DNA from 4 places in the Rhizobium sp. AN6A genome. Region 1 is predicted to be linked to each of the others. Evidence: riboswitches for the same ligand, from Rfam matches in the RefSeq annotation. Region 1 holds a riboswitch; each other region holds the start of a gene.

Region 1 (7,558 bases):
CAAGGGCGAAGGCGAAAACCCGTGGGCGCAATATCCGCTTTTTTGTTGGCGACGCCGAGAACACGATGGAACCGGACGAAAGCGCCGACGTCATCATCACCCGCCATCTGGTCTGGACGCTGGTGGACCCGAAGGCGAGCTTTGCCGAATGGTTCCGTGTCTTGAAACCCGGTGGACGCCTGCTCATTGTCGATGGCGATTTCGTCAACACCGGCTGGCGCGAAAGACTGGTCAAGAAGCTGGCGGCGGGTCTGGAAAGCATCGGCCTTGTGAAGCCGGACCAGCCGCACAAGCCGGCGGATCCGGAAAACACCTTCAACAGCATTCTCTCGCGGGTCTATTTTTCACAGGGTGCAAGAGCTGGTGATGTAGCGGCGCTGTTGCGTGAGACCGGCTTCGAACCCGTTGCCATTGATCAGGAACTTCAGGCCATTCATCGTGCCCAGGCGAAAAATTTCAGTATGCTGAAAGGCATTTTGCGGGGATTGCAGCACCGTTATGCAGTATGCGCCGTGAAGCCGCACACGTCCGGCAAGGGATAGGGCGACCAAAGCCCCCAAGCTGCCGCTCAGCTGTCCGTCACCCCGGATGTGATCCGGGGTCCAGTGCGACCAAGTCCTTGATCGCGTAATAATAGTTTCTCACGGCGCAGACGCGCCTTGGCTGGATGCGGGATCTAGTCCGGCATGACGCATGAAAACGCGACGCAGGGACCTCATTTTTCCGCCCGCTCGAATAGCTCCTCAAAGCGCGGCTTCGCCCGGCCTGGGACCTCTACCGTCCTGTAGCTCTGCGGCAAAACCGCGTCCCCCACCTTGATCAGCATGACCATGCCCATGCCGTAATGCGGCGAGCATTTGATGCCGTAAAAGCCTGGCTTTTCGAAACCGGTCTCGAATTCGTCGTTGATCCGGCTTTTGAAACCTTCAATCCCTTCGGGAACCATACCATCGATCGTCGCGGCATTATGGCTCTTGTGGGTCGGCACGAAGCGCACACGGTCGCCGGGAGCGATCTCCAGAAAATCGGGCTCGAACACCATGGAGCCCTTTTCGCCCCGGTTCAGCATCTTCACCTCGAAGGTCTCGGCTCCGGCTTGAATGGAAAACCCTGTGGCCACAACCATGGCAAGTCCCGCGGAAACGCAAAGCTTTCGCGCGCAAAAGCGGAGATTTGCAAGTCTTTTCAATTTCATCATCGTGCCGTTGCTTTCCTTGCGTGATCGGCCGCCCCGTGGGCCGGCAGAAAACGAATATGTGAAAATCCGCTTTCATCCGTGGTGACGACGGATTGCACCCCGAACACATCGGCGATGGTCGAAGATGTGAGGACCTCGCGCGGTGGGCCGACAGCGATCATTTCACCCCGATGCATGATGGCGACGCGGTCGCAGAACATCGCGGCGTGATTGAGATCGTGCAGCGCCGCCACAACCGTCAGTCCCTGCCTGCGCACCAGATCGAGCAGGCCGATCTGGTGGCCGATATCGAGATGGTTGGTCGGCTCGTCCAGCAGCAGAATATGCGGTTCCTGCGCCAATGCGCGGGCAATGTGCAGGCGCTGGCGTTCGCCGCCGGAAAGGTGATGCCAGTTTCGCTCGGCCTTGTCCGCCATATCGACATTTCCGAGCGCTGCATCAACGATGGCATCGTCCTTTGGCGACCATGCGGAAAGCGGGCCGAGATAGGGCGTGCGCCCCAGTTCCACGGCCTGTCGCGCGCTGATGCGCTCGGTGGTTTCGGCCTGCTGCTCCACAAAGGCCAGCCTGCGGGCAAGTTCGCGCCGCCCGAATGTGGCAAGCCGTTCCTCACCAAGCATAACATGACCCCGACGCGGCATGCGAATGCCGGCCAGCATGGAAAGCAGCGTGCTTTTACCCGAACCGTTCGGCCCGATGATACCCAGAAACTCGCCCGGGGCGACCTCCAGCGAAACACCGCGCACGATGTCGAGATTGCCGGCATGGAAATGCAGATCGTGGGCGGATAATTTCATGACCGGCCTCGCTTCTGCCCGAGAATGAAGGCGAAGGCAGGCGCGCCGACCAGCGCAGTGATCACGCCGATCGGCAGCACCTGCCCCGGAATGACGGTGCGCGAAAGAATATCTGCGATGATCATGAAAATTGCACCGGTCAGCGCCGTCACCGGCAGCAACATGCCGTGGCGAACGCCAACGAAGATGCGCGCCGCATGCGGGATGACGAGACCGACGAAACCGATAGAACCGACCAGCGACACCATGACTGCCGTCATGACCGCCGAAACCGAGATCAGCACCGCATAGACCCGGCGCACCGGAATACCGAGCGAAGCTGCTGCATGACCGCCGAAAGCGAAAGCATCAAGCGCGCGTGCGTACCAGAGGCACACCCCAAGACCCGCAATACTGACCGGCAAAGCCAGCCAGACATCCGGCCAGCGCACGCCCGAAAGATTGCCCAGCAGCCAGAACATGATGCCGCGCGCCTGTTCGGCATTCGCGGATTTGGTGACGATGAACGACGTCATGGCGTTGAACAGTTGCGAACCGGCGACCCCCGCCAGAATGATGGCGCTGTTGCCGTGCCCTGCCCGCACCGCCAGAAGGCTGACCAGCGAAAAAGCCACAAAAGCCCCGATCAGGGCGCCCGCCGGCATCGTCAGAAACCCCGCCCCGAAGCCCAGAAGCGCCACGGCCACTGCCCCGGTTGAGGCGCCTGCTGAAATACCGAGGATATAGGGATCGGCGAGCGGGTTGCGCAGGAGTGATTGAAGCACCGCACCGGCCAGCGCCAGCGAGGCGCCACAGCACGCGGCAACAACGGCGCGGCTGAGACGGTAACTCCAGACGATGCCCTCATCCAGCGGCTCCAGCGGATAACCCGCATGAAAAACACGATTGGCAATGGTCTTTGCCACCACGTCGAACGGAATGGCAGTCTCGCCGATGGCCGCACCGCCAATCAGCGCGACGAGCAGCAGGGCGAGTGCGGCAAATGCCAGACCCGCCCTGCCAAGATTGACGGAAAAACCGTTCACTTGGCGAGACCGGCTGTGGAAATCGCCTCAGCCAGCGTTTCAATGCCTTCGATCGTGCGGATAGTCGGGTTCATCGCCTGCGCGTCCATTTCGAAGACATGGGCCGCCTTGACGGCGGGCATGATGCTGGCAACCGGATCGGTAGCGAGGAACTTGAGCTTGACGGCGACGTCATCGGCGGGGAAACGCCGGCGGTCCATCTTGCCGGCAACGATCACGGACGGATTGGCCTTGGCGATGGTTTCCCAGCCAACAGTCGGCCATTCCTCATCGCTTTCGATAACGTTCTTCAGCCCGAGCGCGGACATGATGTAACCCGGCGCACCATTGCGGCCCGCCACGTAAGGATCGATATCCAGCTCGGCGCTGGAGAACCAGAAGACTGCTGAAATCTTGCCATTCGCCGAAGCGATCTTGGCGCGGGCGGCTTCCTCACGCTTTTTCAGGTCGGCAACGACTTCCTCGCCGCGATCCTGCACGTTGAAAATTTTCGCAAGGTCGCGGACCTCCTGGTAAATCAGGTCCATGGTGAAAACGGACTTGCGCACGCCGTCGCCGCCGCCGGAATTGTCCTTGCCCATGCAATCGGCAGGCGAGGTATAAACGGGAATACCGAGTTCGGCGAATTGCTCCGGTGTTCCGACAACGCCTTCGGGACCGATCTGCCACTGGAACTGCGTCGTCACGAGGTCCGGCCTCTTGCCAACCACCGCCTCGAAGCTCGGATCATTGTCGGCAAGCCGCTCCACCTTGGCATTGGCGTCTTCGTAACCCTTCAGAACCGGGCCGATCCACAGCGCCGTGCCCACCACCTTGTCGGCCACGCCGAGCAGATAGAGAACCTCGGTCGTGCTCTGGCCGACCGATACTGTGCGGGCGGGCGCCTGCTTGAAGGTGATTTCGTGACCGCAGCTATTGATCGTCAGCGGATAGGTGGTTTCGGCAGCCTGAGCGGCACCGGGGGGTAAGGTCGCTAATGCGACAGCCAGAAGACCGGCGGAAACCGGCAGGCGTTTGAAATGAAACATATGTTCTCCAGTCTAAATAAAGTGGCGTGATCCGCAGGCCGCGCGTCAAAACGCGTAGTGACAGAGCGACAACAAGTGTGGAGATGGAGAACGGGACTCTAAATACGTTTCCGAGGACGGAAAGGTCATAATCAGCTCCTCTTCCGGGCATCCCCGCCCGTAACGATGGTCAATATTATGACGGCAGGTCTCCTGGCTCACGAATATACGCCGTTCATCTGCCTTCCCGCACCTTGAACGGTGCAGTGGCATGACGCTTTTCAGGCGTCACGAGGATGAACGGCAATCCGCTTACAGTTGCGGGGGCAGCCACGGCATTGGGCGATAGAAATCACCCGCACCATGTTCCCTATTAATCCCTTTGCCCTTCGGCTTCAGGAACCGTCGCTTTCTGACATAAGGGGCAAGCGACGGGGCGTCAATTGCGATAGTGCTGAAGTTCAGCACAAAGACGGGCCTGCCAGAGCGAAAATTTTTGTAGCGCCGGAAGGCGCTGGTTGCGGCGCGTCTTTGGACATGGTGGTAAGGGTTTCAATCACCACCAGCCCGGATTGCGCAATAAAATCAATAAAGAGACTGTTGTCGCTGATGGTGTCGAGGCGCACCAGCTCATCGTCCAGATCGGTAAAATGCCGCCTCACAAGCGCAATCGCATCCATGTCCGCACCCGCAACGACCGGACCGATAATGTGGCCCCGCCCCGCCGCACGGCGCAGCGCAAAAGCGATAAGACGGTCCGCCTCAAACACACCGTAACCCGTATTCTGCGTCAAAAGTCGCTGCAAAACGTTCCGGCGCGAAACGCCAAAAGCCGCCCGGTCTAGTTCCACCACATCAGTCAGATGACCTGCGGATAACGGCTCTATTCGTTGTTTTCTGCCGGGCGGCGGTATCTCGAAAAGGCAATTCGCCCTTCCCCGGAAGAGATATACTTTTTCCGCATCGCCGGCAAAGCCCAACCTTGAAAACAGCCGCCGCGACGCTCCCGTCGCGTTCAACCGCAGGGAGACAGGGGGGAATTTCGCGACAAGTTTCTGCACCAGCCATGGTGCTACGCCCTGCCCCTGCAAACGGGGGGAAACAATGACCATGCCAAGCGTTGCAAACCCCTGATCATAGGGAAAGAGCATCGCGGTTGCGACAACACGGTCGATCTCATCGAGCGCAGCGAGACCCACGCCGCATTGCCGCAGAAAACACCATTCATTCGCGTGATATCGCCATCCGACGGCCATGGAGAGTGCATGCAGATGGTCGGCATCCACGTCCGCGATATCCACGGTCCGCAGCTCGAAACTATCGACTTTGAGCAGGTCCATAACCAACGGCCCTCATCCCCTACGGCTCACAACCTTCATCCGGTTCCGGCCTAGCCCACGACATCCGACGGTAGCCGGTTACGCCAGCACGAATTTTCTGAAAGCACTGGAAGGTCACAACAATCTACCGAAATCATCCGCATTTCAGCAGATAAACGTCGCAGTCCATTCTAAGCTTTCGGGATGACAATCCGGTCAGCGGAGACGACCATTGAACGCAATCGAAATCCTTGAGCGTCTCGTCGGTTTCCCGTCGGTCGTTGGAACCGCCAATGGCGATATTGCCGGCTGGATCGCCGATTATCTTGAAAGCCACGGCGCCAAAGTATCGCTGCTTGCGGGACCGGAGGGCGACCGCGCCAATCTCTTCGCCACCTTCGGCCCGGCCGATCGCGCCGGATATGTTTTGTCCGGCCATATGGATGTCGTGCCCGCCAGCGAGCCGGAATGGTCTTCCGATCCCTTTACGCTGCGGGCGGAAAATGATCGTCTCTACGGGCGCGGAACCACCGACATGAAGGGTTTTCTGGCCACGGTTCTCGCCGCGGCACCTGCATTTGCGCGCATGGCGCTGAAACGTCCCGTGCATATCGCCTTTTCCTATGACGAGGAGGCGGGTTGCCGTGGCGTTCCGCATCTTCTCGCCAGATTGCCTGAACTGTGCGCCCAGCCGGCGGGCGCAATCATCGGCGAGCCCAGCAATATGCGGGCGGTTCGTGCACACAAGGGTAAAGCAGCAGCTCGCATTACCATCCGTGGCCGTTCCGGCCATTCGTCACGCCCTGATCAGGGGGTGAATGCCATTCACCTGATGACCGGCATCATGGCAAAGGCCGTGGAGACGACACATGAGCTGACGAAAGGCCCCTTTGAAGCGACCTTCGAGCCGCCCTATTCCTCGCTGCAGATCGGCACGATGAAGGGCGGCCAGGCGATCAACATCATCCCCGATTTCTCGGCCATCGAGCTGGAAGCGCGGGCAATTTCCGGCACATCGCCGCTGGAACTGCTCGGGCCGGTTCGCGCAAGCGTCGAGGCTCTTGCAGCAAAGGGTGTCGATATCGAATGGACGCCTATGAGCGATTACCCGGCGCTTTCGCTTGCAGCCGATGCTCCGCTTGTTCTGCTTCTGGAGGAATTGACCGGCACCCCCTGTCTCGCCGCCGTCAGCTACGGCACGGAGGCGGGGCTGTTCCAGGCGGCAGGCATCGACGCCATCATCTGTGGACCGGGGGATATCGGCCGCGCCCACAAGCCGGACGAGTTCATAGCGACGGGCGAACTTTCGGCCTGCCAGTCGATGCTGGAAACACTCGCAAGCCGCTGTACGGCTTGAACCTTCGGGAAGCATAGATTTCAGATGACGTTTCTCTTCAATTCCGATGCCAAGCGTGGCGAAATTTTCCGGCAGGCTCTGGCTGCAGAACTGCCTGGTCTGCCGTTTTCGATGGATGCGTCAACTGTCGATCCCGACGCAGTCCGTTACCTCATTACCTGGACGGTACCACAGGACATTGCCCGGTATCGCAATCTCGAAGTCCTGTTTTCGATCGGCGCGGGTGTCGACCAGTTTCACATCGAGGCGATCCCTCAGACGGTAAAGGTCGTACGCATGGTGGATGAGGGCATCATCCGCATGATGCAGGAATATATCTGCCTCGGCGTACTTTCCCTTCACCGCAACCTGCCGGTCTATTTAAACCAGCAGCGCCAGCAACTGTGGAATGCCCTGCCCCAGCGTCAGGCGGAAGAGTGCCGGGTGGGCGTTCTCGGCCTCGGCATGCTGGGCGTTGCGGCGATGGAGCGGCTGAAACCTTTCGGCTTTCCGCTTTCCGGCTGGAGCCGCTCGCCGCGTCAGATCGATGGCGTCACCTGCCATCATGGCGACGACGGCCTCAAAGCCATCCTCTCCACCAGCAATATTCTCGTCTGCCTGCTGCCTCTCACCGACGAGACCACCGGGCTTCTGAACGCCGAGCATCTGGGGATGCTTCCAGAAGGAGCGGGGCTGGTTCACGCCGGGCGCGGCAAACAGCTCGATCACGACGCTTTGCTCGATGCACTCAACAGCGACAGGCTTTCAGGTGCGGTGATTGACGTTACCGATCCGGAGCCCCTGCCCAAAGACCACCGCTTCTGGACCCACCCGAAAATTCTCCTGACACCGCATATTGCCAGCGTCACCCAGCCC
Region 2 (7,558 bases), on a different contig from region 1:
CCGCTCGACACGTGCCTTGTCGTTGACGGACGCGGGTCGCCATCTCTTCGATAGGGCTCAGCGCCTGCTGGATGACCTGGCCGACACCCATGCGGAAGTCGCAGCCTTCGACAATGCGGTCAGCGGCACCCTTCGCATCGCTTGCTTCCCGACCTTCGGAAAACGCTACGTCATCCCTGTTCTTGCATCTCTTGCGCAGCAGCACCCGAGTTTGCATGTCGACTTAGATCTCACCGAACGACTGGCCGACCCCGTCGCCGAACGGCTCGACTTGGTGGTCAGGATGGGGGATCTGGCGGACAGCTCCTTGATCGCCACGAAGCTCGCCCCGCTTGACCGTATTCTTGTGGCGAGCCGTAAATATGTAGAGCAGTGCGGAGAGCCGAAAGACGAAGGGGCTCTCCGTCATTGTCGTCTCCTCGACAAGCTTCATGGCAATGATCTACTCGGCTGGTTCGACATTCTCGGATGCCCGGCCGGTGAGGCATGCAGCCAGGTCTCTTTCCGCTCCGATGATTTTGAAGCGTTGAACAGCGCTGCGATCGCAGGGATGGGTGTGGCGCTCCTACCAAGCTGGGTCTCTGGTCCTTCCGTAAAAGCCGGTGATCTTGTCCGCCTTTCGCTGGCGGGGGAAAGGTGGAATGAAAGGCCTTCCGGTATCTACCTCCTCCGTTCGCTGCAGGTGCCGTCTGCAAAAGTCAGGGCGTTTACGGAGGCGCTCAACGACCACATCGGGACGCCGCCGCGGTGGAGCTGCAATCCCTGTTGACCGAAAACTCATCACAGCAACAGGCTAAACGCAGCGGCGGCTATTGGCGGGGCACGGGTTCGGGATCTTTCAAGAGGTTAATTGGACGCATTGATTGCGGCTCGCAAGGTATCGTTGATGCGCTCTTGCCAGCCCGGACCGTCGGCCTGAAAATGTGCGAGCACATCGCTGTCGATCTTCAATGATACAAGCTCCTTGGTGTTGGGAATTGCAGGCCGTTCAACGGCCGGCGCTGCGACCTTCTTTGCCGCTTTGAATAGCGCCTCGGCTGCGTCTTTGGGATTGGACGGTCGTCGGGATGTTGCCATGGTGTTGTATCCTCTTGTGTCGTGCGCTCGAACAGCGCAGCCTGTCAGTTTCTGTTTGCAGGCTGTATGTCAAACACAGCGGTGGTCGCAACCCACGTGTAGTGGTTAGCCGGAAGAACGTAATTGCTGCCGATAAACCGGTCAGCCTCCCCGCGCAATCTGGAAGAGATCGTGCACCCTCATCCACAATTGCGTCAGGAGGCCGCAGGTTCTTGTCAAGGTGTTGGCGCCCCTTGGCGAAACACACACCCTTTGTGTTGACCTACTCTCATGCCCTTTCCGCAGGCGGGGCGTTTCATTCCCCTGCCGCCACTCCCTCGCGTCGTGGATCCGCGCTGCCGATCAAACCTTCGGCGGTTATCTCGATGGCATGCAAACCGGAATTCATCTCGCCCGGTTTCACCTCGTAACCCAGCGCCTTCAGTGGCCTTGCCAGACCTTCCGCGCTTGTACCGGCCTCGATGTCGTAGGTGCCGAAGCGGTTGATGAGATGCGGCTGGGAGACGATCGCCTCTACAGGCATGCCCCAGTCGATATAGGCGATCAGCGCCTGCGCTACATAGCCGATGATCTGGCTGCCGCCCGGCGAACCGATGGCGAGCAGCGGCTTGCCATCCTTCATCACGATCGTCGGGGCCATGGAGGAGCGCGGTCGTTTGCCTGGCTCAACGCGGTTGGCGATCGGCAGACCGCCTTCATGGGTCTTGAAGGAAAAGTCCGTCAACTCATTATTGAGCAGGAAGCCGTTCGTCATCAGACGCGAGCCGAAGCCGCTTTCGATCGTTGTCGTCATCGAGACCACGTTTCCGTCCTTGTCGACGATGACAAAATGGCTTGTGGAGGGCAACTCGATCGCCGCATCCCGGCCGAAAAGCAGCGCGTGGTTCCATTCCGGCTCGCCGGCCTTGACGGCATCGTTGGTCAACGCCTTATCGCCGTCGAGCAGCTTTGCCCTCTCGCCCAAATAGGTCTTGTCCAACAGGCCCTTGATCGGCAGCGGCACGAAATCGGTATCAGCGACGTAACGCTCGCGGTCGGCGAAGGCGAGACGCTGGGCGTCGCCGATAATGCGCCAACTGTCGACATTTTTTGGCCCAAGCGTCTTGAGATCAAAATTCTCCACTAGGCCGAGCATCTGGCCGATCGCGATTCCGCCCGACGACGGCGGGCCCATGCCGCAAACGTCAAGAGCACGATAGACAAAGCAGACCGGCTCGCGCTCGACGACCCGATAGTTGGAAAGATCGGCCAGCGACAGCACGCCGGGATTGTCGGCCGCCTCGCGCACCGTCTTGACGATCGCCTCGGCAATTCGCCCCTTGTAAAAGGCATCGGCGCCGCCTTTGGCGAGCGCCGCAAGCGTCTCGGCATAGGCCGGGTTCTTCAAAGGAGCACCGGCCTGCAGGGCGGCCCCGGAGGTGTCAAAGAAATAGGACCGGGGTTCTGTATATTTCTTCAACCGGTCCCCCTCGGACGCGATCAGGGAGGCAAGACGCGGCGACACCTTAAAGCCCTCGGTAGCCAGCGTTTCGGCCGGCTTCAGGAGGCTTGCCCATTCCGCCTTTCCATAGCGTTTATGGGCTTCCTCCAGAAGTCGCACCGTTCCCGGCGTGCCAACAGAGCGGCCGCCGACCACTGCGTTCATGAATTTTAACGGTTGACCTTTGTCATCCAGGAAGAGCTTTGGCGTGGCTTCCATCGGCGCGGTCTCGCGGCCGTCAAATGTCGTCAGCTTGCTGCTTTTTGCGTCGTAATAGACCAGGAAGGCACCCCCACCGAGTCCGGAACTCTGCGGTTCAACGAGGCCGAGCATGGCCTGCACCGCCACCATTGCATCGATGGCGTTGCCGCCCCTGGCGATCACATCACGCCCTGCCTCAGTCGCCAGCGGATTGGCCGCCGCTACCATGAAGCTCTTTGACTCGATGCGTTTGGCAGTCGCAATATCGGTCGCTTTTTCGGGCGCCACCGTGTCGGACGCCTGCTGCGCGGAGGCGACCGCGGTGGAAAGCATCAGGGCGAAAAATCCCTCACTGAGAAATCTCATTTTCATCAGCCAAATCCTCCAGCGACGTACAACTCGTTAATGTAGTAGGGCATTCAACTGAGCCAGCAGGTAGGCCGAACCTTTATCGACCACGGCACGGCCACTTTTAGAACTCTTCCTTCACTGCTGCAAAGCTTCGGCCTTCACCGGTATTTCAGCCCCGTCCGTTGGCTCGCCCCGCTATTGAGCGTCTGTCTGGCGCGCCGCTCTTTTTCGGCACTATGGTGGCTGTTTCGCCGCATGTCCATCATGTCGAAGGGTCGACCTATCGTTGGAAAACGGAAATCTGCTCATTCCCATCCGACAAGCCTGTCGAGTTGGTATATGGCGGCGGACTTCTCTGCCTTCTTCAGGAAACCGGAAGGAGCTAAAGCCTACTGACATCGAATGGAGCGAAAGGGCAATAAATGCAGGCGCTGTTGTCTCCACGCATCTGCTTTAATAACGGCGTCGCCGGTTCTGATCCTTTCAACTGCGTGGCGTGAGACGTCTACTATTGCCCGGAAGCTGTCATCACGCACGCTTACCTGCGCTTGTCGGAATCGAACCGACAGTCGACGATTCATCTTTAGTTTGCCACGGCCAGGTCCGCGTATGTGAGAATCGTCTGATACCGCCGAATGCAATCTATTCGGTCAGAACCTACGATGCAGCGCAGACTTAAGGACATAAAGATATCGTTATATGATGTTGACCGATGACGTGGCTTACAATATGGTCATCACGCCTAAGGTTCCCCAGTCGTTGCACGCAACGTGCCGGGGCTAAGAGGGAAGTCGGTGCTCCGTGTTATGCGGAAAAGCCGACGCTGCCCCCGCAACTGTAAGCGGCGAGCTGAAGTCCAATATGTCACTGGTTTACCCCGGGAAGACGGACGGAAGTGATGATCCGTGAGCCAGGAGACCTGCCTTTGGTGAAATAACGTCCACGGGCGGGGTGTCCCAGTGTGCCGTAGCAAAGGCTGCATTGTTGCGGCCTGTCTTGCTATGCGTCCGCAGACCCATGCCCCCAACTTTATAGGGGCACAACATGTCTCAGACCTGCATTTTTACGATCACGAGCGTACCCTTCGATGAGGACTATCGTCCTTCAGAACATACGCGCATCACCACCAATTTCGCCAATCTGGCCAGGGGCGAAAAGCGGCAGGAGAACCTGCGCAATGTCCTGCGCATGATCGATAGCCGCTTCAACGCCCTCGCGCACTGGGATAATCCCAAATCGGACCGATACTCGGTAGCGTTGGAGATCATTTCGGTCGACATGAGCTTCGATGTTGCAGGTGAAAAATTTCCCCTCATCGAGATACTGAAGACGACGATCATCGATCACAAAACCAGTGAACGTATCGACGGCATTGTGGGGAATAACTTCTCCTCCTATGTGCGGGACTACGACTTCAGCATTGTGCTGCCGGAGCATAACAAGGGCGTTCCTGCCTTCAGCATTCCGGCCGACTTCGGCGACCTGCATGGAAACCTGTTCAAGTCTTTTCTGCGGTCGGATGCCTACCGTTCGCACTTTCGCAAGCCGCCGGTCATTTGCATCAGCGCCTCGACCAGCAAGACCTATTACCGGACCGAAAATCATCACCCCGTGATGGGCGTCGAATACCGGCAGAATGGGTTCTCGTCCACCGACCAGTATTTCGGGAAAATGGGATTGCAGGTTCGCTACTTTATGCCTGCGGGCAGCGTTGCGCCGCTGGCGTTCTATTTTGTTGGGGACTTGCTGGGCGACTACTCCAATATTGAGCTAATCGGCGTCATCAGCACGATGGAAACGTTTCAGAGAATTTATCGCCCCGAAATCTACAATGCGAACGCAGCAGCCGGGACATTTTACCAGCCCAACCTAAAGCACCAGGACTATTCGCTGACCCGGATCATCTACGACCGCGACGAACGAAATCGCTTGGCGGTGGATCAGGGCAAGTTCACCGAAAAACACTTCATCAACCCATACCGCGCCGTCCTTGAGCAATTGTTTGCTCACTGCCCCGCCTGATCATCACTTAGAAGAGGTCCCCATCGTGAAGAAACTTCTCCCCACATCGACCGCCGGCAGCCTGCCGAAACCCTCCTGGCTTGCGCAGCCCGAAAAACTGTGGTCGCCCTGGAAACTGGAGGGCGAGGAATTGCTGGAAGGTAAAAGAGACGCCCTGCGCCTTTCACTGGACGATCAGCAACAGGCCGGCATCGACATCGTCAGTGATGGCGAGCAAACACGCCAACATTTCGTCACGACTTTCATCGAGCACCTCGACGGGGTCGATTTTGCAAAACGCGAAACCGTCAGAATTCGCGATCGCTACGATGCGAGTGTCCCGACAGTCGTCGGCGCCGTGTCTCGCCAGAAGTCCGTGTTCGTCGAAGACGCCAAGTTTTTGCGTCAACAGACCAAACAACCCATCAAATGGGCTTTGCCGGGTCCGATGACGATGATCGATACTCTCTTTGACGGCCATTATAAGAGCCGTGAAAAGCTTGCCTGGGAATTTGCCGGGATACTTAACGAGGAAGCAAAGGAATTGGAGGCTGCCGGCGTCGATATTATCCAGTTCGACGAACCTGCCTTCAACGTTTTCTTTGACGATGTGAATGACTGGGGTGTCGCCACTTTGGACAGGGCAATTGAAGGGCTGAAGTGCGAGACCGCCGTCCATATCTGCTACGGTTACGGCATAAAGGCCAATACGGATTGGAAAAAGACACTCGGGTCAGAATGGCGGCAGTATGAGGAAACTCTCCCCAAGCTGCAGAAATCCGGCATCGGTATGATCTCACTCGAATGCCACAATTCTCATGTTCCAATGGATCTTCTGGAACTTGTTCGAGGTAAGAAAGTGATGGTCGGGGCCATCGATGTGGCAAGCGATACCATCGAAACCCCGGAGGAAGTCGCTGCAACGCTGCGCAAGGCGCTTAAGTTTGTCGACGCAGATAAACTTTGCCCCTGCACCAATTGCGGCATGGCCCCCCTGTCTCGTCGTGTGGCAAGAGGCAAGCTGAATTCCTTGAGCGCAGGAGCTGAGATCGTCCGGAGAGAGCTCACTGTTTAATTTTTTGATAGTCTGAACCTGCGGATGGCAGCCGTTCGCCGCCACCGCGCCCATCGCGACACTTACGAATGGGCTATAAGGTCATGGCGCGGATCATCCTTAAGGCTTCGAAGGATGTCCGCGTCTTGGCGCGAAGCTGCCAAGACCGCCTGCTCAAGCCGGCCATTCCGAAGAGCAGGACGTTGCCAGATTAGAAAATTTACACATTCATTCCCCATCAACTGAGGATGTGACGGTTTTCATCCTTTCAAGGCGTAAGACAAGTCGCTTGCCATGGTAATTCCGTCGCTATCCACCGTCCACGAACCCGTATACGTCAAATGGGTGCTGCTTGCTTTGCACTACTGCACTCGATATTCGCGTGGCGCGACACCGAACTGGTTCCGAAACGACCGGCTGAAATGCGAGAGGTCATTGAACCCCCATCGGAAAGCGATCTCTCCAATAGAGCCGCCACCTTTGGCACGGAGATCGTTCGCGCATTTTTGCAACCTTTGCCGAAGCAGAAACTGGCTAAATGTCTCGCCGTTGTCTTCCAGCAGTCGGTGAACATAGCGAACCGAAATGCGGAAATGTTCGGCTGCCTTCGCCGGTGTCAGCGCCGGATCTGCCGCATGCGAAGTGATGTAATTGATCAGGGAAAAAGCGAGCTGATTGCGCAATGTCCCCCTGGCTCGGTCTCCCTCGCGATCGGATACGCCGAGAACCAACGCAACCAGTTCCACCAAATGGTTGGTGATGGAAAAGGACGCGGCGGCGTCTAGATGCTCGGCATTCATCGCAATCGATGACAGATAGTCTGTCGCAAGACGCGCAAGTGGAGCACTGCTGCTTATTTTAGTGGCCATCAGTCTGTCGGGTTGCTTCAGAAGAGGCTGCAGAATTGCCTTGGGAATGCGGAACGAATGCTGGGTCCAACTGTCGCTGCAGTAGTCGTTGATATATGGCTCGGTCGAATCGACGATCGAGAAATCACCGTGCTGCAAAAGCGCTTCCCTGCCGTTCTGCATCATCCGGCAGTGACCTTCCACTTGTAGATTGAGGAAGTACACCTGTTCGGGCATTCGGCTGATTTCCTGCCTGCGGCGATGAATTTTTTGCCTGCTCGACGAAATTGTCGTGACGTTGATCGAGTTTAGCAGCTTGGCACGAACGTGGCCGAAAAACGGGGCATGCCCTTCTGTTGTCGAGTTCAAAGCGACGTATTCCTGGCAGAGCACCTCTTTCCAGAAAGGGAAACGGTCCTTCTGCGGCAATTCGGTTGCGTTCCAGACAGTCATTTCCAGCGCCTCCGTCAGCGACGATTGTCGCAATGGTGAGGCAAAAAACATGCCAAGCAATCATCGTCTGCTGGGACGATCGACCCGAACCTG
Region 3 (7,558 bases), on a different contig from region 1:
AGCGAGACCGGCAGTGCTGCGGCACCCGCGATCTGGGAAAATTTCGATGACTTCAAGTCCAAGGCCGCCAAGCTCGGTGCCGATGCGGACAAGGTTCTTGCCAGCCTTCCGGCCGATCAGGCAGGTGTGACCACCGCCATGCAGACCCTCGGTGCCGATTGTGGTGCCTGCCACCAGACCTACCGTCTTAAGAAATAATCCTATTAAGAACGCCGCTTCCCGGCGGCGTTTTTTCAGCGGGAATGACGCCTGATCTCATCAGGTGATAATGGGGAGAGGGGTCATGGCCTCCATTTGGACGAAGCTCGCGGGCGGGATCGCGGTGGCGGCCATTGCCGGTTTCGGCATTTTCGCCTGGGTCACTGCGCCTTTGCGTCAGGCACCCAGCCACTGGGTGAGCCTTGGCGAGCCGGACCTTGCCAATGGCGAAACGCTGTTCTGGGCGGGCGGCTGCGCAAGTTGCCATGCGGCACCAGATGCCAAGGGCGATGCGCTTTTGACGCTCTCGGGCGGGCAGGCGCTGAAAAGCCCCTTCGGTACCTTTCATGTGCCCAATATTTCCTCCGATCCTCAGCATGGCATTGGCGGCTGGACGCTTTCGGAATTCGGCGATGCGATGACGCGCGGCGTCGGCAAGAACGGCGAACATCTCTACCCGTCCTTCCCTTACGCCTCCTATGCCCGCATGACGCAGAAGGACATCAACGACCTCTTCGGTTATTTGCGGGTTCTGCCCGCCAGCCAGAATGATGCGCCGGATCACGAACTGCCGTTCCCCCTCAACATGCGCATGGCATTGGGCGGCTGGAAATTCCTCTATTTCGATACATCCGCGCCACCCCGCGTCGAGCTTGCCGATGCCAATGCCGAATTGCTGCGCGGCCAATATCTGGTGGAAGGCCCGGGCCATTGCGGCGAATGCCACACGCCGCGCAATGCGCTTGGCGGTTTTCTGGATGGCAAATGGCTGGCCGGTGGTCCCAATCCCGAAGGCGAGGGCCGCATTCCCGATATCACCCCCGGCTCGCAGAGCGTAGGAAGCTGGGAGGCGGCCGATATTGCCAACTATCTGGAAACCGGCTTCACCCCGGAATTCGACAGCGTCGGCGGCTCCATGGTCAAGGTCCAGCAGAATATGGCGCATCTGACCGCCGATGACCGCAATGCGATCGCCGCCTATCTGAAGGCCATCCCGGCGCGGTAGCCCTTTGCCGTCATGCCTGACTTGATCCGGCATCCAGCAACAGTGCGCAATTCTCACGCCGGCCTGCCATTGACTCCCACCCGCACCCATCGGATAACGATCCTGTGATGGTTCCTTCCGGGCGTTCCGGAAGGTGAAAAGGGAACACGATAGGGAGACATCCTCATTCGTGGCTGCCCCCGCAACTGTGAGCGGAGAGCCTGAAACGAAATGCCACTGGTAAGCATCTCGCCGGATATGGGCGAGGGCAATGCCGGGAAGGTGTTTCAGGTTTTGACCCGTAAGCCAGGAGACCTGCCATCACAGAAATGTCCATGCCGGCGGGGTGTCCGGAAGAGCGGAATTTCAGGGTGGTGGCGCTTGAACGTGCCGCCCTGTGTCAGTCTCGTATCCCCGTGGTGAAGTGTATCGCATGCGGCTGCACGGCGTTTTGCCGTTCCGCCGCGTCTAAAGGCGCGGGGTCGCGCCGTAAGAGGGGTCACCATGTCCATCAACCAGAATACGGCAAATGCCGCCGTTTCAGCAAAAACGGGCAGCTTCGCGCAATCGCTGACGGCGATCGTGCTTGGCCTGTTCGTCGTCGGTTTTGTCGGCTTTTCGCATGTGGAAGCCGTTCACAACGCCGCGCATGACACACGTCATGCCAATGCTTTCCCTTGCCATTGAGGGGGAAAGCATGTCGTTCTTTCGCAATATCGTTTTTACCGCCGTCCTCGTCGGCATCGTTGGCGGCTTCGCCGTTTCGGCCATGCAGGCTTTCGGCACCACGCCGCTGATCCTGAAGGCGGAAACCTATGAAAATGCCGGTGGCGAAGCGCCCCACAGCCATGATGCTCCGGCCACGACCGGCGCTGCCATTCCCGCGCACGAACATAATGAGGAAGCCTGGTCTCCGGCCGACGGCTTCGAGCGCACCGCCTATACGGTCGCCGCCAACGTGCTGACCGCCATCGGTTATGCGCTGGTGCTGACCGGCCTCATCTCGCTGCGCGGCACCAATGCCGGCTGGCGCGAAGGCCTTTTGTGGGGTGTGGCCGGTTTTGCCGCCGTCATGCTTGCGCCGATGATCGGCCTGCCGCCGGAACTGCCGGGCAGCCCGGCCGCCGCGCTTGAGGCGCGGCAGATCTGGTGGCTTTCGACGGTTGCGGCAACCGCAGGCGGCATTGCGCTGATCGCGTTCCGGCGCGAACCCTGGACAATCGTGCTCGCACTGGTGTTGATCGTTGCACCCCATGTGGTGGGCGCGCCCCTGCCGCCGGAAGGTGAACATGCGCTGGCACCGCTGCCGCTGGAACGCCAGTTCATCGTTGCCGCCACCGTGACCAGCTTTGTCTTCTGGGCCCTGCTCGGAACATTGAGCGCGTTCTTCCTGAAACGCTTCCAGTCGGCTTGAAACCATGCAGGACGCAGCCGAATGGAGTGACGAACTCGATGCGCTGCGTTTTGCCGTTCCCGGTCACGGCGCTTCCTGCGCCGTGCATCGCCTTGCTTTCAAGGCAGTCCTCGGCGTCAGCCCGGAACGGGAAGCGGCGCTCGCCTATTTTCATGAGAATGAGGCTGCCTTTACGGCCGCAGCCCTTGCCAAGATAAAACGCTCGGCTTTGCCGGCCGGTCGCAGTCTGCATCTCAACAGCCGCGATATCCGCCGTGCGATTGCGGGGGAGGGAGCGGAGCCTGCGCCCCGCGCGTGCAGGGTGCTTGATCGCGGGTAATGCGCGATATTGTCTGGACGCTCATGCTTTGCGCGCCGTCATTCCTGTGACAGGCACAGGAATGACGATGAGAGGATCTGCAAAACTCTCGACACCAAGGTGAGCTTCACCGGTGTTCCGCCGTAAAAACCTGAAGTTCCGCCTCGGCTTCCGGACCAAAGAGGCCGAGGTGTTTCAGAATTTCCACTGCGAAACTGACCGGTGCACTGCCGGCTGCGGTTACGATGCCGCCATCGCTGACCGCCTTCGGCTGGTCGCGATAGAGCGCTTCGCCGCGATAGGACGGATAGGCCTTGTGAGAGGCGAGCGAATTGCCGGTATGGGCGACGTCATCAAGGGCGCCCGTGCCTGCAAGCGCGCTGGCAGCCGCGCAGATGCCGGCAACCAGTCGGCCCTTCTCGCGAAACCGCTGTACCAGCCCGCCAAGATCGGCAGCCGTTCCCTTTTCCCAGCTGAGGCCGCCGGGAATGACGAGCGCATCGATGTTAGCAGGATCAAGCGCGTCATAGGATGTGTCGGGCGTAACGCTGAGCCCGCCCATTGAAACCACGGGCTGGCCGTCCGGGGTTGCGTAAACGATCTCGACGCCGAGATAGCCGCGCGCGGCGGCAGCAAGCAGCGCCGGTTCCCAGTCCGCAAAATCCTGCGCAAGCGCAATGGCAATCCGTGTCATGGCCGTCTCCGAAGGTTGCAATCAGGCGATAGACTGCATGTAGCGCATGCCGGTGACCGGGCGCGGCGCGAAATCCATGCTTTCGTAGAAACGATGCGCGGCGACATTGCCGGTCGTGGCGCTGACGGAAAGATAGTCGCAACCGAGGCGCTTGGCGATATCGCGGGCGCGGGAAACCAGGTGCTGGCCGGTGCCATGGCCGCGGTGACCGTCACGCACGAAAAGATGGTGCAGCTCAAGCCCGCGGCGGCCTTCCTGCGCCTTGTAGAGCGGCAGCATCAGGGCGTAACCGATCAATGCGCCGTCGGCTTCCGCCACCAGCCCATGCACCCAGGGAAGCGGGCCGAACAGGTCGCGTTCCAGTTTCGCCGGCGTAATCGCCGCCGCATCGCCATGAAAGGTGGCAAGCAGGGTGATCATCTCATTGAGCTCAGGCAAATCGGTCTTGCGTGCGCCACGAATGATGACGACGGGCGGTCTTTCCAATGTAAGGGAACTATCTTCGGTCATTTTTCTGGTCCTTCGGTTTTATCGGTGCCGTCAGGACGCTTGAAAAACAACAAAGCCGCCTGACGGCGGCTTGTTGACAAAATGATCTGTCGAGCCGCCCTTTACAGGTAGGCCCAAAAGTACGAGCAGGAGATGGGTGCGCGTTCGTTGATCATGTCCATGCAATGCGCTCGAATCTGAAATCTGTCAAGCCTGCTCTTCAGCATCAATGCTCCCCTTCGCACATGCCATGGTCGGAAAGCGCGCGGATGACATAACAATCCTCGATCGAATGACCATGGCAATGGGAGACGATACGTTCCAGCTCATGCTCGAGCTTTTTGAGGCTGGTGATTTTTTCGCGGACATGGGCGAGGTGTTCGGCGGCAATGCGATCCGCACCCTCGCACGGCATTTGCCGGTGCTGGCTGAGCGCGATCAATTCTCTGATGGCGTCGATATTGAGCCCGATATCGCGGGCATGGCGGATGAAAGCCAGCCTTTCGAGATCGGATTTTTCGTAACGGCGCTGGTTGCCTTCCGAGCGGTCTGCCTCGCGGATGAGGCCCATCTGCTCATAATAGCGGATCGTCGGAACCTTCACGCCGGTACGTTTGGACAATTCACCGATGGACAGCATTGCCTTCTCCATATCCTCAAGAGCAGCCGGGACAAGAACGAACCGGATGCTCTAGTCTCTAGAGATATAGCTTTTCAGCCTGCCGTTCAATGGGTGTCAGGCGGCGGCATCCACGCCGAGTGCCTGCGCCAGGGCTTTGAGAACTTCTGTCTCGATGCTGGCGGCGGCGTCAGGCTGCACGGATGCGGCGATATCTACCGCCGGTTCGGTTCTGGCCTGTGCGCCGCTGTCGAGGTTCCAGAGTGCTGCGGCAAGGCCGGCGGAAACGCTGGCGGCAGCGGGTGCGGCGGAAACGGCAACGCTCTCGGCGCTGGAAATCGCGCGGTGTGCCGCCCGTGTCAGTTCCAGCAGGGCCTCGGTGGTTGCATTGGTTTCCCTGGTCTTTGCCGGCTCAAGGGTCCGGACCGGAGTTGCGTAGCTGCTGGTTGTTGCTGCGATAGTCGTCATGACTGAGTCCCCTAAGTTTCATGGGGTATTTTTAGGGGTCGAAACATTCGCGAAGATTGCGTCGCGCAGGGCTTGAACCAAAAAACATCGCAATATAGTATACCCCCCTATAGTATATGAGGTACTCATGTCCCATACGATCCGCAACAAGGAGAAGCTTCTCGCTCGCATCCGTCGCCTCAAGGGGCAGATGGAGGCGGTGGAGCGTGCCCTGGACGATTCCAAGCCCTGCGGCGAGGTGCTGCAATTGCTGGCCTCGGTGCGCGGTGCGCTTTCCGGCCTGACGGGGGAGGTGATGCAGGAACATCTGCATGAGCACGTCGTGCACGCCGAAAATGAAGACGAGCGGGCGCGTGCGGCGGAAGAGTTGGCCCAGGTGCTGAAGACCTACATCCGCTAACCTCTCTCCCAAAAGTGTCCGCGGCTTTGGGAAAAGACATGCGTGAAACAGAATATTCCAGGATCGAACAGGATTAGCGACATGACGACGACATCCGAATTTTCCGCAGCGTCCGGCCACGACCATGTTTTCCTAGGCCGGAACCATGAGCGCAATGAAAAGCGCGTGTGGATGGTGATTGCGCTGACCACAGTCATGATGGTGGCGGAGATCGTCGCCGGCCACTGGTTCGGTTCCATGGCGCTGACGGCGGATGGCTGGCACATGTCCACCCATGCGGGCGCAATGCTCATCTCGGCGCTGGCCTATCTCTATGCCCGGCGCGAGGCGCGCAATCCGCGCTTCACCTTCGGCACCGGCAAGTTCGGTGATCTCGCCGGTTTTGCCAGCGCCATCGTGCTGGCGGTGGTGGCGCTGCTCATCGCCGTTGAAAGTGCGATGCGGCTTTTCAATCCTGTCCAGATCGACTTCAATCAGGCGATCCTCGTCGCCCTCATCGGTCTTGCCGTCAATCTCGTCAGCGCCGTGCTGTTGAAGGATGACCACGATCACGGCCACGGGCACGCACATGGTTCGCATGCCCATCACGGCCATGGCAGCCACGCCCATCACGATCACGGCTCGCACGCGCATCACGGCGAGCACGGTGCGAAGGGCGGCAGGGACAATAATCTGCGCGCAGCCTATCTGCATGTACTCGCCGATGCGCTGACTTCCGTTCTCGCCATTGTCGCGTTGCTGCTCGGCAAGTGGAACGGCTGGTCCTTCCTCGATCCGTTGATGGGTATTGTTGGCGGTGTGGTGATTGCCCGCTGGTCATGGGGACTCATTCGCTCCACGGCAACGACGCTGGTTGATGCGGTTCCGCTGACGGAGGACTTGCCGCAGGAAATCCGTGAAAGCGTGGAAACGGAAGAAGATCGCATCACCGACCTGCACGTCTGGCAGGTGGGGCCGGGGCATCACGCCGCCATTGTCGCCATCCACTCGCAGGTGCCGAAGGCACCGGCTTTCTACAAGCAGAAGCTTGCAGCCATACATGAACTTTCACATGTAACGGTGGAGGTCAGCCCGGCAAGGGCCTGATCGGAATCAACTATTCGTATTCGGAATAGGCGCTGCGCACCCATTCGGCCTGCGCTTCTGCCTTGTCCTCGTCGGAGGTTGCAGCCGGCGTGTGGGCCGGCGCGCCGCCATTGCCGACGGCCCACAGCACGTTGGCCAGCGAACGGGAAAGAACGGTGCTGGAAACGGTCGGGTTGCCGGGCCCGCGTTTTACGGCCTGTTCCTCGGGCGCGTTCTGCGCGCTGCCGGGCTTTTCGATGTCGCGGACACGAGCCTGATAGTTGTATCCGCCAATATTGCTTTCGATCTGCATGCCAGTGATTCCGCGTTCAAAAGTTAACAAATGGTTAACGGCGGCGGCTTGCCCGAAGCTTGCGCTTGCTGCATTGCAATGTCGTTCCCGGCTTGACACGTGGCAAAGGGGTGCTTCGTTTTTGCATGGCTGGACGGGAAGGCGGGCATTGCCGGCCTTGCCCCACACTTCGCGTCGTGCTCGCCATTGCGACCCTGTTGTGCCGCTCAAACTCTGGCGCCAAACACCCCACTCCCGTCATACCGGCTCTAGGCCGGTATGACGAAAGAGCGTTTGGACGCGGCCAGACAGCGCCGACGTCTTTTGCGCAGCGGGGCGGGGGCAGTTTCGGTCCTCTAAAAGAAAGGCAAATCCTGTTGGTGCCGGATTACGCAGTTTCCTTCTCCACCGGCGCCGCCGGTTCCGGGATTTTTGCCACTTCCTCCACGACTGCCAACCTGGCCTCCGCCTCCTGAGGTGCCGGCGTGACCATCGCCGCCACCAGCGTGTCGAGGCCGATGGCGCCGACTGGCTTGCCGTCTTCATCCACCACATGGGCGCTGGTTTCGTTCGCCTCCGACATATCGCGGGCGATGGTTTCCAGTGTCGCGTTTTCCGGCACCGACATGCCCTCGG
Region 4 (7,558 bases), on a different contig from region 1:
GAACGTTCTGGTCAATGAGATAACGGGAAAACAGGGGCAGGCTCGCTCCCCCGATGGCCCGGGCCTGGCTACCGACCGCTCCCTCGATTATCTCCGGCAGAGTAACACCCTGAAGATCGTGATGTTTGAGGGCAAGCCGGGTAGCGGAGACTATTCTTGCTCTGACCCAATCCGGAAAACCGCCATCAATGATAACGCTGGAAAAATCGATGATGGAGGCTGCAGCGATGACGGCTTGCGCAAGGGCCGCGGCCGTTTTTCCGATCCAGCTTTCCAGCGGCTCGCCGAAATCGATCCACTCGTCCGGGGAGAACCACAGGGGACGTGGATCGATGCCGCGTTCGCGCAGCATGTTTTCTAGAACGAAGATGGAGGCGATTTTCAGAAGCTGGACCGTGTTGCCGTCCTGCCCCTGAACCGGCAAGGGGCCGATTGCACCGGCGGTGCCCGTTTTTCCGGAAAACAGTGCGGAATTTAAAACGACACCGCCACCGATGAAGGATCCGATGAAGATATAGAGAAAATCGGGGTAGTTCTGGCCTGCACCAAAAACCAGTTCTGCACCGCAGGCACTGGTCGCATCGTTCTGCAGGAAAACCGGATAGCTGACGCCATCCGCAATTTCGGAACGGATATCGACGTCGCGCCAGCGCTCCATCTCATTCTGCGGCGCGCCCACCTCCTGCGCCCAGTTCCACAATTCGAACGGCGCGGCAATGCCGACACCGGCAATTTTTTGCCGTTCGGCCGGAGAGAGCTTGGATTCGAGTTCCGTGATACCCTCGATGACGAATGGCAAAATCCATTCCGGCATAGGATAGGGGTAAGTTCTGCGGAGCTTCAGCTTGATGCGGCCGACGAAATCCATCAGTACGAGATCGACGCTGCGACGGCCGATTTTCACGCCAAACGAGAAGACGGCATCGGGATTGAGGCGCATCGGCGTCGAAGGCTGCCCGACTTTGCCGCGCAGTCTTTCGCCACGAATAAGAAGACCGTCACTTTCGAGCGAGCGCATGATGACCGAGACGGTCTGCGCCGAGAGACCGCAAAGCCTGGATATTTCGGCTTTCGACAAGCCGCCGTGGCGGCGAACCAGCGACAGCACAAGCCGCTCGTTATAGGCACGCACCCCGATCTGGTTGGCGCCGCCGCTCATATCCATGTTGGTGGACGGCGCGGGCGGCGCCGTCTCGACAGATTGTCTCATAGTTTCATCCTCCCGCCCGCCATATCCGCCGCGACCGATACATGCAGGCTTTATGGCAATCTTGCTATCGCAACGTTAAACGACGCGGCGATATTCCTCCCTGCCGCTTGTTAGAATGCCATAGGGAATTAATAATTCAATCGGATTTATTTATTGACAGCCGTTTCCTTTGGTGGTTCCATCTGTGTCAACGGTCGCTGTTCTCGGAGGAGACGAGATCGTCGGGTAACCGTCACGGTACTCAAACATTCAATGGGAGGATTACAATGAAGACGACTGTTTCCGCTCTTCTGGGCGCGCTTGCGCTCGGCGTTTCTTTCGCGTCCGTCGCGTCCGCCGCCGATACTTCGGTTTGCCTGATTACCAAAACCGACACCAATCCCTTTTTCGTCAAGATGAAGGAAGGCGCCACCGCAAAGGCTAAAGAACTTGGCGTGACGCTGAAGTCCTATGCCGGCAAGATCGATGGCGATTCGGAAAGCCAGGTTGCCGCGATCGAGACATGCATTGCCGATGGCTCCAAGGGTATCCTGATTACCGCATCGGACACCAAGGGCATCGTTCCGGCCGTGCAGAAGGCGCGCGATGCCGGTCTTCTGGTCATCGCCCTCGATACACCTCTCGAACCCGTTGATGCCGCTGACTCCACTTTCGCTACCGACAATCTTCTGGCCGGCGAGCTGATCGGCAAATGGGCTGCTGGCACCCTCGGCGACAAGGCCAAGGATGCGAAAATTGCCTTCCTCAACCTCACGCCTTCCCAGCCAACCGTTGACGTTTTGCGCAACCAGGGCTTCATGAAGGGCTTCGGCATCGACGTGAAGGACATCAACAAGATTGGTGATGAAGACGACAAGCGTATCGTTGGTCATGATGTTACCAACGGTAACGAAGAAGGCGGCCGCTCTGCGATGGAAAATCTGCTGCAGAAGGATCCGACCATCAACGTCGTTCACACCATCAATGAACCTGCAGCTGCCGGTGCTTACGAAGCGCTGAAAGCCGTCGGCCGCGAAAAGGATGTTCTGATCGTTTCCGTCGATGGCGGTTGCCCTGGTGTCAAGAACGTTGCGGAAGGCGTGATCGGCGCAACGTCTCAGCAATACCCGCTGCTGATGGCGGCACTCGGCGTGGAAGCGGTCAAGAAGTTTGCCGATACCGGTGAAAAGCCGAAGCCAACGGCAGGCAAGAACTTCTTCGACACCGGCGTAACGCTGGTAACCGACAAGCCGGTCAAGGGTCTCGATTCGATCGACACCAAGGAAGGCCTGAAGAAGTGCTGGGGCTGATACTTCACCGTTGAAATCGGCTGGGGCAATTTGCCCCCGCCCTTGAACCGGAATGGTTAAAAAGAACGATCTGGGTGATCGGACAGGAACAAACGAGCGCGCCCGGCGTCCGTGGACGTAACTGAGGCACGCTTCTCAACAGTTTGAATCTACGCATTGTCCCCTCTGGAGAATAATCCCGGGTTCGGGGCTGATGTGATGGAGCGATCGGGAGGAAAATCCATGAGCGATCAGCCAGTGCGGGCTCAACCGCATAATGAATTTGAAAAAGTGCTGTCGGGAAGTTCGACCCAGGTCGCTGCTTTCGATACGCACAACAAGAGTTTGCTTGAAAAATTCCAGCACTTTCTGCATTCCAGCCCGGCAGCCGTACCGCTGATCGTTCTGGTGTTGTCGCTGGCTGTCTTCGGCATGACCCTGGGCGGCAAGTTTTTCTCGGCCTTTTCGCTGACCCTTATCCTTCAGCAGGTGGCAATCGTCGGCATCGTCGGCGCGGCACAGTCGCTAGTCATTCTGACAGCAGGTATCGATCTTTCGGTCGGTGCGATCATGGTTCTGTCCTCCGTCGTCATGGGACAGTTTACGTTCCGCTATGGTTTGCCTGCCGAACTCTCGATTATCTGCGGTCTCGCAGTCGGCGCATTTTGTGGCTTTATCAATGGCGTGCTGGTTTCGCGCATGCGGCTGCCGCCCTTCATCGTCACACTCGGCATGTGGCAGATCGTATTGGCCACCAATTTCCTCTATTCGGCCAACGAAACGATCCGCTCACAGGATATCGTCCAACAAGCGCCCATTCTCCAGTTCTTTGGCAACAATATCCGCATCGGCAGCGCCGTCTTCACCTATGGCGTCATTGCCATGGTTCTGCTCGTTGCCCTGCTCTGGTATGTGCTGAATCGCACCGCCTGGGGTCGACATCTCTATGCAGTTGGTGATGATCCTGACGCAGCCGAACTTGCCGGCGTTAACGTCAAGCGCATGCTGACGACCGTCTACACACTTTCCGGGCTTATCTGCGCCTTCGCGGGCTGGGCTCTCATCGGCCGCATCGGCTCGGTATCGCCGACCGCTGGTCAGTTCGCCAACATCGAATCCATCACCGCAGTGGTCATCGGCGGCATATCGCTGTTTGGCGGACGCGGCTCGATCATGGGCATGATCTTCGGCGCGCTGATCGTCGGTGTCTTCTCTCTCGGCTTGCGACTTATCGGAACAGACCCACAATGGACCTATCTGTTGATTGGCGTCCTTATCATCTTGGCTGTCGCAATCGACCAGTGGATCAGAAAGGTAGCAGGCTGATGGCAAAAGAACCTATCCTCACAGCACGCAATCTCGTTAAACGCTACGGTCGTGTGACTGCGCTCGACAATGCCGATTTTGACCTTTATCCGGGCGAAATCCTCGCCGTCATCGGTGATAACGGCGCTGGAAAATCCTCTCTCATCAAGGCGATTTCCGGTGCGGTAACACCCGACGAAGGGGAGATCAGGCTGGAAGGCAAGCCGGTACAGTTCCGCTCGCCGATCGAGGCGCGCAAGGCTGGTATCGAAACCGTTTATCAGAACCTTGCGCTGTCTCCCGCATTGTCCATAGCCGACAATATGTTTCTCGGCCGTGAAATCCGCAAACCCGGCATTCAGGGAAGCCTGTTCAGGGCACTGGACCGTCCGGCGATGGAAAAGTTTGCCCGTGAGAAACTCTCTGAACTCGGCCTGATGACGATCCAGAACATCAATCAGGCGGTGGAAACCCTCTCCGGTGGCCAGCGCCAGGGTGTTGCGGTGGCGCGTGCAGCCGCCTTCGGCTCCAAGGTTGTCATCCTTGACGAACCGACGGCGGCGCTCGGCGTCAAGGAAAGCCGCCGCGTTCTCGAGCTCATTCTGGATGTGCGCTCGCGAGGGCTACCGATCGTTCTCATCTCGCACAACATGCCGCATGTTTTCGAGGTTGCTGACCGGATTCATATTCATCGGCTGGGCAAGCGTTTGTGCGTCATCAATCCGAAGGACTATACCATGTCCGACGCTGTCGCCTTCATGACGGGCGCCAAGGAAGCGCCAAAGGAAACGCTGGCCGCATGACGCTGAAGCTTGAAACGATCGTCGAAGACGTTCTTCGGCGGGCAGAGGATAAATCTCGTTTTATCATTGCCATTGCCGGTCCCCCTGGGGCCGGCAAATCTACGCTGGCGGATGCCCTGTGCGGTGCCCTCGTGGCGGGCGGCGAGGCTGCGGCTGTCCTGCCCATGGACGGCTTCCATATGGATAACGGTATTCTCGAAGAACGGGGGCTCTTGCCGCGAAAAGGCGCACCGGAAACCTTCGACGTGCGCGGCTTTCTTGATATCGTCTCCGCAGTTCGTCAGGGCGGGCAGGAAGTTCTTGTCCCGGTTTTTGACCGCTCCCGCGAAATAGCCATTGCCTCCGCTCGCGCCATCGCGCCCGAGACACGCTTCATCCTTGCCGAAGGCAACTATCTGCTGTTGAACGAGGCGCCGTGGACGAAGCTTTCCGGCAGCTTCGATCTTACCGTCTTCGTAGGCCCATCCGTTGCGGTGCTCGAGGAACGCCTGAGGGATAGATGGCAGGGCTATGGTCTCGATGCGACCGAGATTCACGCCAAACTTTTCGAAAACGATCTTCCCAACGGAAAGCGGGTGATCGAGAACTCCCGCCCCGCCGATATTCGCATCGATATCTGGGAATAAACCCGCCGCTTCCGTCCGTAGGCGGCATCGAGCATTTCCCGTTAAGCCTTTGTTGACCATGTGTTGAATCTTTTTGATCCACAGGGTGGGGCTTTGGCATGTCTAATTATTGACGAAAAAAATTCCTCATATACTATATGTGGTGTTCAAGGTTCTTTCGATTCGCAAGCGTCGGGAGCTAAGACGGGAATTCGGTGCGCAACACCATTATGGTGAAGCAATGCCGAAACTGCCCCCGCAACTGTAAGCGGTGAGCATCGTTCCGATTTGAGCCACTGGAGCTAAAAGCTCCGGGAAGGTGGGAATGGATGTTTTGACCCGCAAGTCAGGAGACCTGCCTTGAGCGAAAACGTCCACGGGCGGGGTGTCCGGAAGGAAGGTGTATGACGCAAATGAATTGCGTGCGCCCTTTTCTGCCCCCTCCAGAACAAGCTTCGGGGTGAAGTCATGCCAGTGCATTTTTATGAGTTTCTACGCTCGTCGGCGTAGACAGCGATCTTACGCGGCCTAAGCCGCGCGCCTCGCCAGAATGAGAGAACCGTCGCCACCCGCTTGCGATTGCAGGCGGGCAATGTTGAGCCGTGCGTAAAGGCGGCTTCGAAAGAGGAAACAATGACCGTCACCGTTTACAGCAAACCCGCCTGCGTCCAGTGCACTGCCACCTATCGTGCGCTTGACCGCATCGGCGTCAGCTATGAGATCGTCGATATCTCCGAAGATGCGGATGCCCTCGATCGCGTTCGCGGCCTTGGTTACATGCAGGTTCCCGTGGTCGTTGCCGGCGAACGCCATTGGGCGGGTTTCCGTCCGGACATGATTGGCTCGATCAGCTGAGGAGGCGGTGCGATGGGGCTGATCGTCTATTATTCCAGCCGGTCTGAGAACACTCATCGCTTCCTTCAGAAACTGGGGCGACGATTGCTTCGCCTGCCGCTCGGCGCCGAGGAAGACGTTCCTCACGTGTCGGAGCCCTATGTTCTCGTCACCCCCACCTATGGGGGCGGCGGCATGAAAGGAGCGGTACCGAAACCGGTTATCCGGTTTTTGAACGAGCCCTCAAACCGAAATCTCATTCGCGGCGTCATCGCGGCGGGAAATACGAATTTTGGCGCAGCTTTCGCATCCGCCGGAGATATCGTGTCGCGTAAATGCGCGGTGCCGTTTCTCTACCGCTTCGAGCTTCTCGGCACGGAGGAAGATGTCGCCAACGTCAATCATGGATTGGAACGATTTTGGACACGCTGACCTCGAGCGCGGTGCGCAACACGGATGCCAAACAACAAGTAACCGCCGCGCAGAAACACCTGGACGCGGGACTGGACTATCACGCGCTGAACGCGATGCTGAACCTTTACGATGAAAACGGGAAGATCCAGCTCGACAAGGACCGCCTTGCGGCACGGCAATATTTCCTCCAGCACGTCAACCAGAACACGGTGTTTTTCCATAATCTCAGGGAAAAGCTCGATTATCTCGTGACCGAGGGATATTACGAACAGGAGGTGCTGGACCAGTATTCCTTCAATTTCGTCCGTGACCTCTACGACGAGGCCTATGCCAGAAAGTTCCGTTTTCCGACATTCCTCGGCGCCTTCAAATATTATACGTCCTATACGCTGAAGACATTCGACGGAAAGCGTTACCTGGAGCGTTATGAGGACCGCGTCTGCATGGTGGCGCTGGCTCTGGCGCGTGGCGACGAGCAGCTTGCCCGCGATCTGATGGATGAAATCATTTCCGGCCGCTTCCAGCCAGCAACCCCGACCTTTCTCAACGCCGGCAAGAAAAGCCGTGGTGAACTGGTTTCGTGTTTTCTGCTGCGTGTGGAAGACAATATGGAAAGCATCGGCCGGTCCATCAATTCAGCATTGCAGCTTTCCAAGCGTGGCGGTGGCGTAGCACTGTCCTTGACCAATATTCGCGAAGCCGGCGCGCCGATCAAACAGATCGAAAACCAGTCCTCCGGCGTCATTCCTGTCATGAAACTGCTGGAAGATTCGTTCTCCTACGCCAATCAGCTTGGCGCGCGCCAGGGCGCTGGCGCGGTCTATCTGCATGCCCACCACCCGGACATCATGCGTTTCCTCGATACGAAACGTGAAAACGCCGACGAAAAAATCCGCATCAAGACCCTTTCGCTCGGCGTGGTGATCCCTGATATCACCTTCGAACTCGCGAGAAACAACGAGGATATGTACCTGTTCTCGCCCTATGATGTTGAGCGGGTCTATGGCGTGCCGTTTACCGAGATTTCCGTCAGCGAAAAATATCAGGAAATGGTCGCAGACAGCCGCATCCGTAAGAAGAAGATCAAGGCACGCGAGTTCTTCCAGGTCATCGCAGAAA

The links. A riboswitch is a leader RNA that binds a small molecule or an ion and turns the genes downstream of it on or off. The one in region 1 is predicted to bind cobalamin.
Region 2: another riboswitch for cobalamin. It lies ahead of CRO62_RS03685 (DUF1852 domain-containing protein); the one in region 1 lies ahead of CRO62_RS10290 (ABC transporter substrate-binding protein).
Region 3: another riboswitch for cobalamin. It lies ahead of CRO62_RS22015 (CbtB domain-containing protein); the one in region 1 lies ahead of CRO62_RS10290 (ABC transporter substrate-binding protein).
Region 4: another riboswitch for cobalamin. It lies ahead of nrdH (glutaredoxin-like protein NrdH); the one in region 1 lies ahead of CRO62_RS10290 (ABC transporter substrate-binding protein).

What each region holds. Positions count from the first base shown of each region.
Region 1 covers NZ_OCNC01000003.1:1,376,507-1,384,064, reverse strand. The annotation lists gene CRO62_RS10310 (class I SAM-dependent methyltransferase) at 1-542, shown strand, start outside; gene CRO62_RS10305 (pseudoazurin) at 716-1,198, opposite strand; gene CRO62_RS10300 (ABC transporter ATP-binding protein) at 1,195-1,995, opposite strand; gene CRO62_RS10295 (FecCD family ABC transporter permease) at 1,992-3,020, opposite strand; gene CRO62_RS10290 (ABC transporter substrate-binding protein) at 3,017-4,048, opposite strand; cobalamin riboswitch at 4,213-4,449, opposite strand; gene CRO62_RS10285 (GNAT family N-acetyltransferase) at 4,489-5,367, opposite strand; gene argE (acetylornithine deacetylase) at 5,579-6,703, shown strand; gene CRO62_RS10275 (2-hydroxyacid dehydrogenase) at 6,728-7,558, shown strand, end outside.
Region 2 covers NZ_OCNC01000002.1:500,173-507,730, reverse strand. The annotation lists gene CRO62_RS03700 (LysR family transcriptional regulator) at 1-769, shown strand, start outside; gene CRO62_RS03695 (BrnA antitoxin family protein) at 847-1,077, opposite strand; gene ggt (gamma-glutamyltransferase) at 1,373-3,130, opposite strand; cobalamin riboswitch at 3,838-4,051, shown strand; gene CRO62_RS03685 (DUF1852 domain-containing protein) at 4,154-5,131, shown strand; gene CRO62_RS03680 (methionine synthase) at 5,157-6,185, shown strand; gene CRO62_RS03675 (helix-turn-helix domain-containing protein) at 6,527-7,516, opposite strand.
Region 3 covers NZ_OCNC01000004.1:1,932,017-1,939,574, forward strand. The annotation lists gene CRO62_RS22005 (c-type cytochrome) at 1-198, shown strand, start outside; gene CRO62_RS22010 (c-type cytochrome) at 284-1,204, shown strand; cobalamin riboswitch at 1,296-1,521, shown strand; gene CRO62_RS22015 (CbtB domain-containing protein) at 1,688-1,870, shown strand; gene CRO62_RS22020 (CbtA family protein) at 1,881-2,597, shown strand; gene CRO62_RS22025 (hypothetical protein) at 2,602-2,916, shown strand; gene CRO62_RS22030 (type 1 glutamine amidotransferase family protein) at 3,023-3,589, opposite strand; gene CRO62_RS22035 (GNAT family N-acetyltransferase) at 3,611-4,099, opposite strand; gene CRO62_RS22040 (MerR family transcriptional regulator) at 4,305-4,718, opposite strand; gene CRO62_RS22045 (hypothetical protein) at 4,815-5,165, opposite strand; gene dmeR (Ni(II)/Co(II)-sensing transcriptional repressor DmeR) at 5,293-5,565, shown strand; gene dmeF (CDF family Co(II)/Ni(II) efflux transporter DmeF) at 5,647-6,651, shown strand; gene CRO62_RS22060 (hypothetical protein) at 6,662-6,943, opposite strand; gene CRO62_RS22065 (quaternary amine ABC transporter ATP-binding protein) at 7,311-7,558, opposite strand, start outside.
Region 4 covers NZ_OCNC01000004.1:1,121,834-1,129,391, forward strand. The annotation lists gene CRO62_RS17960 (ROK family transcriptional regulator) at 1-1,210, opposite strand, end outside; gene CRO62_RS17965 (sugar ABC transporter substrate-binding protein) at 1,477-2,499, shown strand; gene CRO62_RS17970 (ABC transporter permease) at 2,722-3,804, shown strand; gene CRO62_RS17975 (ATP-binding cassette domain-containing protein) at 3,804-4,586, shown strand; gene CRO62_RS17980 (nucleoside triphosphate hydrolase) at 4,583-5,212, shown strand; cobalamin riboswitch at 5,345-5,569, shown strand; gene nrdH (glutaredoxin-like protein NrdH) at 5,825-6,046, shown strand; gene nrdI (class Ib ribonucleoside-diphosphate reductase assembly flavoprotein NrdI) at 6,059-6,457, shown strand; gene nrdE (class 1b ribonucleoside-diphosphate reductase subunit alpha) at 6,445-7,558, shown strand, end outside.